DNA from 3 places in the Macrococcus epidermidis genome. Region 1 is predicted to be linked to each of the others. Evidence: predicted binding sites of a transcription regulator. Region 1 holds the regulator's gene; each other region holds the start of a gene.
The links. The regulator Rex, encoded in region 1, represses fermentation and respiration genes when NADH is low (regulators of the CRP and FNR family bind a similar motif). The targets are predictions, from matches to a motif close to TTGTGAAATATTTCACAA.
Positions count from the first base shown of each region.

Region 2: a site for Rex is predicted at 1,854-1,871, ahead of KFV12_RS01400 (nitrate/nitrite transporter). Genes of this name have one in related genera too.
Region 3: a site for Rex is predicted at 1,511-1,528, ahead of KFV12_RS07420 (cytochrome c oxidase subunit 2A). Genes of this name have one in related genera too.

Region 1 covers NZ_CP073819.1:2,134,639-2,137,930, forward strand. Annotated here, with positions in the region: gene tatC (twin-arginine translocase subunit TatC) at 1-732, opposite strand, end outside; gene tatA (twin-arginine translocase TatA/TatE family subunit) at 794-988, opposite strand; gene KFV12_RS11425 (redox-sensing transcriptional repressor Rex) at 1,001-1,633, opposite strand; gene KFV12_RS11430 (ABC-F family ATP-binding cassette domain-containing protein) at 1,790-3,292, shown strand, end outside.
Region 2 covers NZ_CP073819.1:261,382-264,673, reverse strand. Annotated here, with positions in the region: gene KFV12_RS01405 (ThiF family adenylyltransferase) at 1-654, opposite strand, end outside; gene KFV12_RS01400 (nitrate/nitrite transporter) at 673-1,830, opposite strand; gene KFV12_RS01395 (hemerythrin domain-containing protein) at 1,998-2,504, opposite strand; gene nreC (nitrate respiration regulation response regulator NreC) at 2,516-3,166, opposite strand; gene KFV12_RS01385 (sensor histidine kinase) at 3,177-3,292, opposite strand, start outside.
Region 3 covers NZ_CP073819.1:1,413,052-1,416,343, forward strand. Annotated here, with positions in the region: gene KFV12_RS07415 (dynamin family protein) at 1-1,484, opposite strand, end outside; gene KFV12_RS07420 (cytochrome c oxidase subunit 2A) at 1,619-1,786, shown strand; gene KFV12_RS07425 (cupredoxin domain-containing protein) at 1,799-2,278, shown strand; gene KFV12_RS07430 (b(o/a)3-type cytochrome-c oxidase subunit 1) at 2,347-3,292, shown strand, end outside.

The sequences.
Region 1 (3,292 bases):
TAAACGTTGTTCACCTTTTAAAAATTGACGATATCCAATCTTACTGATTTGTATGCTCACTTCGTATAATAACAACATTGGAAATGAGAACATCAAATATGAAATTAAATCCGGCGGTGAAATTAATGCAGTAATCACAAATAAAGCAAAATACGCGTATTTTCGATTTTTCTTTAAGAACATCGGTGTTACAATACCAAGTCTTGTTAAAAACAACAACAGTATCGGTAACTGGAACAAGAATCCGAATGGAATCGTAAATCTCAGCATTTCATTGAAATACTCCCTAACACCGATCATCTGATTAACACCCATCTCACTCGCAAGTCCAATCGTGAACTGAATCAAATAAGGAAATACATAAAAATAACTAAAACTAAGTCCTGCTAGAAATAAAATTAAACTGATTGGAATGTATGATAATGTTGCACGGCGTTCTTTTGGATGTAATCCCGGAGAGATAAATGCCCATAACTGATATAAAATGACTGGAGATATAATGATCAATGCAATAATCATAATCACTGTAATATAAATCGTTAACGGATCACTAACTTTAAAATAATGCAACTCAATACCTTTAGGAACATCATCTTTTGTTAAGAATTTAGTAACAGGTTTACCAAAGTAAAATCCTACTGCCGTCCCAGCTACTAAACAATAGAGCACGACCATAATGCGTTTACGCAATTCATCCAAATGCTCAACAACGGTTAAATCATCTTTATTCATCAAAGGAATGGACCTCCTCATAAAAAAACGGCAAACACTGTCGCCGTTTTGAATTTCTAAATTATTTTACGTCTTTATTATCTTTGTCATGATCTTTCATAATACCATCTGTTGCATCTTTAAATTCTTTTAAAGATGTACCCATCGCACGACCGAATTCTGGTAATTTCTTAGGTCCGAAAATAATTAACGCGATAATCCCTAAGAAAATAGCAATTGCAGGTGATATCATACCAACTGTATTTACAAATAACATCTATTTTACCCCCTAATGATTTTTCATAAAGAATATTAGCGACTGTAATTCAACACCTAAATCGATGTGATGCACGTGCACCCCATTTGGTACTGTTAAACGTTCTGGTGTAAAGTTTAATATACCTTTTATTTGTGCTTTTGTCACTCTATTTGCCACGTCTTGTGCAACCGCACCTGGTACTGTTAATATTACAACTTGAATGCCTGTCTCTTCAACAATTTTTTCGAAATCCTTCATATCTTCGACAGTAATCTTCCCAATCGTCTTTCCGATAGAAGTTGAGCTTGTATCAAAGGCTGCTGTAATCTTCATGCGATCATTGATCGAGAAATTATAATTAACAAGTGCAGTTCCCAGATTCCCTACTCCGATAATTGCAACTTTTGTAATCATGTCCTGCTGCAAAGTTGTCTTAAAAAAGTTTAATAAAAAGTTAACGTTGTAGCCATATCCTTTTTTTCCTAGCTCACCAAAATAAGAAAAATCTCTTCGTATTGTTGCCGAATCAATTTGTAAGCCTTCACTTAGCTCCTTACTACTGACTCTTTCCACATTTGAATTATATAACGTATTCACAAAACGATAATATAAAGGAAGTCTCTTTAGTGTGGCTTTAGGAATCTTTATTTCGTCCTTTGACATCCTACTCACCTGTTTCAAGTAAATTTGTGATAGATTTCACATCACTTTTGATTATAACACTTAACATATTAATTGACTATGTGAAATTTCACAAAACTGATTAAAACATTCCCACCTCATCGTCCTTCATGTACAATGAAAGTGAGGTGAAATAACTTGATATTATTACAAGCAAGCAATTTAACTAAATCCTACTCAGGTGAAAATATATTTTCGAATGTGAAATTCGAAGTTAAATCTAACGACCGTATCGCTATTGTCGGAAGAAATGGTGCTGGTAAAACCACTTTAATGAAGATTCTAGCTGGTACTGAAGATTACGATACTGGTAATCTTTCAATGGCTAAAAATATCAGACTAGGCTATCTTACTCAGCAAATGACTTTGAATGCAGAAGGAACCGTCTACGAAGCGATGAAAAAGCCGTTCCTTCATCTGGAAAAAATGCAGCAGGAATTAGACAAAATCGCTTTGTATTTAAGCGAAGAAAGTCATAATGCACACACGGATGCATATCAGGAAAAATTAACGAGTTATGAGAAATTACAGCAACAATTTGAAGCTCAGGATGGCTATCTTTATGAAACAAAAATAAAGACAGTGCTCACAGGTCTCAACTTCAAACCTGAAGACTTTGACCAGAAAATCGATACATTTTCAGGTGGACAAAAGACACGTCTTGCTCTTGCTGAAATGCTACTTCATAATCCTGACTTACTACTTCTCGATGAGCCTACTAACCATCTCGACATGGATACAACTGCCTGGCTCGAAAATTATTTAACGACGTATGATGGTGCCATCGTAATTATTTCACACGACCGTTACTTTTTAGATAAAGTTGTTAATACAGTATACGATGTTGCATTAGGACAAGTTCAGAAATATATAGGTAACTATTCAAAATTCATTGAACAACGTAATCAATTTTACGAAAAGATGCAGGCACAGTATGAGCGACAACAGGCCGAGATTAAACGTTTGGAAACCTTTGTCCAAAAAAATATTACACGTGCGTCAACGAGTGGTATGGCGAAATCACGTCGTAAAGTACTTGAGAAGATGACAAAGATTGATATTCCGAAACAAGACGATCATTCTATGAATTTAAGATTTAATATTCAGAAAGAAACAGGAAATGACGTATTACGTATCGATGACCTTGCTATCGGCTATGATACGCCACTTGCTGAACATTTAAACTTAGATATAAAAAAACAGGATGCTGTCGCATTTATTGGGCCAAACGGTATCGGTAAAACAACGCTTATTAAAACCATCGCCAAACAGTTAACTGCACTACACGGTGACATTAAGTATGGTGCTAATCTTTCAATCGGATATTACGATCAAAAGCAAGCAGAATTTTCTTCAAATAATACTGTACTAGAAGAATTATGGCAGTACTATCCAACGATGCCTGAAAAAGATATTCGTACTGTACTGGGACGCTTTCTATTCGTTCAGGATGATGTTAAAAAGATTATCAATGACTTATCAGGTGGAGAAAAAGCGAGATTACAACTTGCTAAACTTAGTCTTGAAGAAAACAATGTGTTAATTCTTGATGAGCCGACTAACCACCTCGATATCGATGCAAAAGAAGTGCTGGAGGATGCACTTATCCATTATCCGGGAACCTTGTTATTTGTCAGCCAT
Region 2 (3,292 bases), 610 kb from region 1:
ATCTCCGAATATGAGTTTAGCATCAAATGGTGTTTTACTTAAAATTTTCATACAATACATCATTTGATAGCTTGTCGCAAGATTCACAGCAGGCTCTATAATTCCTACAGTATCACATGTTCTATTCATTACAGGAAGTATACCCATTACACAGTTAAAGCATGGTGTTACACCAGGAATAAATGGACAGGCAACATATGTAGATTCTACACATGCACCATAAATCCACGGTATATTATATTTATAACTAAAATCATTGATAACCAATCGCGTTTCAAAGTTATCCGTCGCATCTAATATACAATCACATTGCAAAAACGCCGCTTCAAGAAGCGACGCATCACAATGTGCTATATAAGTTTCAATTTCTAAATCACTGCGTATAGCTTTTAATTCTCGTTCACATGCCACAACTTTAGGCGTGCTCAGTTCAGCATCTGATTCTTTAAAAAGTGATTGTCGTTGCAAATTTGAAACTTCGACATAGTCACGATCGACGATAACAATTTTTTTTACGCCACTTCTAGCAATAGATTCTGCTAAGTGTGTGCCTAATGCGCCGCACCCAACAATACCAACTGTAGCATTTTCGATGAATGATTGACCACTTTCACCAATCCCGTAAAACTTTATTTGTCTACCGTACCTTGTCATGACTACCCCTCAATTCCGTTACTTTCTACCTTCTTTTTTATCCATCCAGAACATTGTTATTAAGGCAATTATACCAAACACTGCAAGGAAAGCGAAAGCCGGTTTATTCGTACCAAAGCTTGCCGCACAAAAAGCAATGACTAACGGCGGGAAGAAACCACCTAAACCACCCATCATCGATACAATACCGTTTACAATACCAGCCTGTTTAGAGTAGTAAGTTGGAGCTAATTTAAAAATCAGACCATTACCTAGACCAGCACAAGCAGAGATGATTAAACATCCTGCAGTGAAGAAGAAGATTTGATGATTAATAGAAAGCATTGCTGCCCCAATGATTAATCCGACAAATACAACCTTTAATACATCCATTGCACGTAGCTTATCACCAAGCACACCTCCTACAGGGCGTAGCAACGTTGCTATTGCGATAAACGTACCTGTTCGAATACCAGCATCAACTTTATCTAAACCAAAATTATTAACTAAAAAGTTCGGTAAGAATAATCCGAATGCTACGAAAGAGCCAAAAGTGATAAAGTACCAGAAACTTAATAAGTATAATTTATACTCTGGCAATACACCTTTAATCTGATCCATCAATGGTTGTTTAACTTTCGGTTCATCTTTATCACCGAATAAGAAGTTCAGTAAAGCAAATAAAGCCATAACGATTAAATATGATTTTACTGTGTTACTCCAGCCAATCGCGTTCGCTAAAGGTGGCGCAGCAAATGCTGATACTGCCGTACCGATGTTACCCATACCGTAAATACCGTTAGCAAGACCATGCTTTTCTTTAGGGAAATATTTTGGCACACTTGTAACACCTACAGAGAAGATTGCGCCCCCAACCCCTAGAAAAAGACCGGCAATCATCAACATTGTAGTCGATTGCGCCATACTAAGTAAAAATACAGGAATGAGCAGGAATATAAATGCTCCTAAAAATACCTTTCGTGCACCGATTAAGTTTGCATAATATCCTAATGGAATACGTAATACAGAACCTAAAATAACTGGAATTGCTAAAATGATTGCTTTCTGACTTTCAGGAATTGAGAAGTCCTGAGACATAAATGGTAATAACGGTGCAATAATTGTCCAAGCCATAAATCCAGCTAATAAACTGAACGTTTGAAGCGTTAACTGCACTTTACCTGATGCTTTGTTCATACGTTTCACCCTTTTTTATAAGTTTGTGATTATTTATACAAACTTATTTTAAGGCTTTTTAAGTACGTATATAATTGGGGATTTCCCCTATGATGAGGAAAGTTTCCCTATATGTTGTACAGTACAAAAAGTAAAACGCAGAATAATTATTATTCTGCGTTTCAAAGTTATATTATCTTTGTATTCACTACTTCCAGCAGCAAATCTTCATCTTTAATCTTGAATACTTTTTCTGCCATCGGAAACAGTACATTTTCTTCTTTATACATATGTACCATACAGATTTCATAGCCTTCATTTAAATCCTGCATGATTAAAGGGATATCATCCACTTCGTAATTCATCACCTTTGTCACCTCTAAGAAGTGATCAAAATACTGCATCATCTCATCGTGTTCTGCTTCTATCGTAATAATGGGACCTTGATCTGTTCCGATGTAAGAACCTAGGATAGGAAAGAAGAAGCGGGATTCCTTTTCCTGATGCTTAATCAATATGGGAATAAACGCTGTCATCAGTTTACGTATGTTGTTTACATGTTCAAAACGTGCGAGCGGTGCACATGTTTTAACAATTTGCATTTCACTAAACCATTCATGCATTAAACTTCTAATGAGCATATGCTCATTTTCTAATATGCGTAATGCTTTCATCTTTGTCTGGAATTGTTGCATATCTCCACGTCCTAAAAATCTAATAATTTTTTCTTTAAAGCATATTCTACTAGCTCAGGCTTTGATTTTAAGTTCAACTTATCCATTATTCTTGCTTTATGTGCTTCGACTGTCTTAACAGAAACAAAGAGCATCTCTGCAATCTCTTTATTACCATAGCCTTTAGCGATGAGTGGTAAAATCTCTAACTCTCTTTTAGATAGTATTTTTAAGTGATCATTTTTTGCCGAGTATTCACTATCATGATGAATGAGCTCATGAACAAGTGAGGTTGCCATCTTCGGATCAATATAAGTATCTCCAGCATAAACTGTCTTTACTGCCTGAATCAGTTCTTCATCCGGTGCATTTTTTAATATATAGCCATTGGCGCCATTCTTTAATACATGAAATAAATACTCATCATCATCATACATCGTAAGAATCAATATTTTAGTATCAGGAAATGCATCTTTAATTTTGCCGGTTGCAATTAATCCAGATTCTCCTGGTGGCATGCTTAAATCCATAATTAACACATCCGGTTTATGTGTTGCTACAACTTGAAATGCTTCTAATCCATCAGCAGCAGTTGCAACAACTTCCATGTCTTTCTGATAGTTAAGAATCATGGAAAAACCAGTTCTGACCACTGCATGATCATCAGCAATTACTATTTTCATGTTACTCCCCCTACAGTGGAATGGTGAGTGTTACAAAAGTCCCCTTACCTTTCTCACTGTTAATTTTTACAGAGCCATTTACGATTTCTGCACGTTCCTGCATTCCATATAAACCTAGCCCTGTGC
Region 3 (3,292 bases), 720 kb from region 1:
TCATTCTCAAAATATTCATCAAACTTCACAGTTTCCTTACTATTTTCATCATTTGTATTTAAAATAGACATATTTATATTTTTTATGAACAGCTCATGCCAATTCTTTTGCTGATTAACGATCATACGTTCAATGAATAATTTTAATTCATCTGAATAAATTAAAACATAATCATTTGTGATAGATGTTTGTTGCTTAATTAACTGCTTAACATCATCTTGTGAAATATTAAAAACAAGTTCATTAATTATATTTGGATTACTTAAGTATTTTGAGAATTGACCATAATATTCTTTAAGCTGAAATGTAATTTGTTTCTCAATTAACGCATTCAGTGATGTAACAACTGTTGCCACTTTTTCATCCTGAATCGCTAGTACTTTTGCTTTTTTACCAAAAAGTCCTGGTACTTTATAGTTATCTGCAAATGTTTCGAGCATCTCACGATTTTTCTCGCGCATTTCATAAGGCATTAAATAAGCATTTTTTATAATATCTTTCACACCATTTAACAATAACTGTGCGTTATTTGCATCTGCTAATATAGCTTGTTCAGCGTTCATCGCTACATTTGCACTTGCTTTTTGATATGCCATATCTACTTCGTCTTCTTCAACGTTTATTGTAGCCAGTAAATTTGTTTTAATTTTATTCAGATAATGTATTTGTGTCGATTCAATATAAGCTATCATGCGTTCAAAATAATACGCTTTGTTTGTTTCTGCATTGTGTGCAAAGTGCTCCATTAATGGAATCACATTATCAATTTCATTATTAACACTGTCATAAATTGATGTATATAAAATATGCTCAATCTTAAGATGCCAACGTTCAATATTATCATTTATAGCAGTTTTAAAATCCTCAAATGATATTTCTTCTTCATGATGTTTATCAATCTGATTGATTATCAACACGACTGGGACGTTTAATTGATTTAATGCTCTAATTTGATCAAAGTTTTTTTCTGAATTTACATGATTATACTCAACCGTATAAAAAACCACGTCACTAATAAGTAAAAATTTCATTGTACTTGCTTCATGATTTTTAAATGTTGCATCAATGCCTGGAGTATCCTGAATGACGGTACCATTATCAAATAGATGAGACGATTTTTTGATTTCAACTGATTCTATTTTATGGTTAAGTGTATTTACTCTTTTTATATCTTCATATTGATTTAAATCACTATATGTATGATTATCAAGATTGATGCGTACATTTTCAGTGTCACTGATAATAATTTGAGCCGTATTACTTGTAGTAGGAACTGGTGAACTCGGTAAAATATTCTCATTGAATATATGATTTATTAAAGATGATTTCCCTGAAGAAAAGTGACCAATAAAGCTGATAACAACTTGATCCTGATGCACTTTTTTAATAATTTCATTGATTTGTTCCACCAAAATCACATTGTTTGACTTCTCTACTTCTTTTTTTAATTGATATAATTGCTTGATTTGTTCATGATGTTTCATAACATACCTCATTTATATATATTTATTTGTGAAATTTTTAACGAAAATAAAAAAAGTGTGATATTTATCACATTAATAAACTTTGTACTCTATTATTATAAAGAAAGAAAAGCTATTAAGAAAGGGTGTTCATTATGGCAGAGGATAAAAATTTAAATCAATCACATGATCCGATTCAGGTTAATGAAGAAGTTCATCACGATTTAGATTTAAGAGGCACAATGGCGTCAGTATTATTTTTAGGCGCAGTGTTTATCGTAACATGGTTTGCAATTTTTATATTATTTTTAGAACGCGTATAGGAGGGGAATATTTTGCATAAGTTAGAGAAAATTTGGCTGGGATTAGGTATGGGATCACTTGTTTTATTCTTAGGTATTATTTTTGTTTCTGCAATACATAGCGGTCATGAGCCAATCGCCAGTGGACGAGAATTTGTCGATCCAGAATTAATTGATAAACATGAAGTATTCAGCAAACCAGGATTACATAAAGTTGAAGGTAAAGATTGGGATTACGAATTAGTATTTGTAGTTTCTGCATTTAACTACAATCCAGGTGAAGTTGAAATTCCAAAAGGTGCGAAAGTAAAAATTATCGCAACAAGTCGCGATGTTGTTCACGGCTTCGAAATTGCTCAAACAAACGTTAACATGATGATAGAGCCAGGACACATCTCAACATTCGTAAAAACATTTGATAAAAAAGGTGAATACCTATTATTGTGTAACGAATACTGTGGTACTGGTCATGCAGACATGAAGTCAAACATTAAGGTGGTAGATAAGAAATGAACGCATTCAAATTAGATAGCGGCGTATTTGACGATCGCTCTACTTATAGAAACCATCATGCCGAAGAAATGGCAGAACGTGTAGAAATGGACCGTAAAGATGGTAAATTAATTATGGCGCATATGTATGTAGCAATTGTGTGTTTAATCATCGGTGGATTAGCAGGTCTACTACAAACATTAGTGCGTTCTGGTCAATTAAAATTACCTGCAGGAATCGGTTATTATCAAATCTTAACTGTTCATGGTATTATTTTAGCTTTAGTATTAACAACATTCTTTATTATGGGATTCCAGACAGCTGCAGTAATCCGTACTTGCGGTAAACTTTCACCATTACAAAGAAAATTAGTTTGGTTAGGATTCTGGGTAATGTTAATCGGTACTGCAATGGCAGCAACGATGGTATTACTTAATAAAGCTACAGTCTTATATACATTCTATGCTCCTCTGAAAGCACATGTAATCTTCTATGTTGGTATGGCATTAGTCGTTGTTGGTTCTTGGATTTCTGCAGCTGGACAAATCATGCGCTATGCACAATGGAGAAAAGAACATAAAGGATTAAAATCTCCTTTATTAGCTTATATGGCAACAATCAATAATGTAATGTGGATCGTATGTTCTATCGGTGTTGCAGCAACAGTTTTATTACAAATGATTCCTTGGTCATTAGGTATAGTTGAACGTATCGATGTTTCACTTAGCCGTACGCTATTCTGGTACTTTGGACATGCTTTAGTTTATTTCTGGTTATTACCAGCATATATGTCTTGGTATGCAGTCGTTCCAAAAATTATCGGTGCTAAAGCATTTAGTGATAACTTAGCACGTATGAGTTTTATGTTATTCTTATTCTTCTCAATTCCAGTTGGTATTCACCATCAGTTAACTGAGCCTGGTATTGATGTAACATGGAAATATGTACAAGTTGTATTAACATTCATGGTCGTTATTCCTTCATTAATGACTGCATTTAGTTTATTTGCAACATTTGAAGCGTATGGAAGAAAAG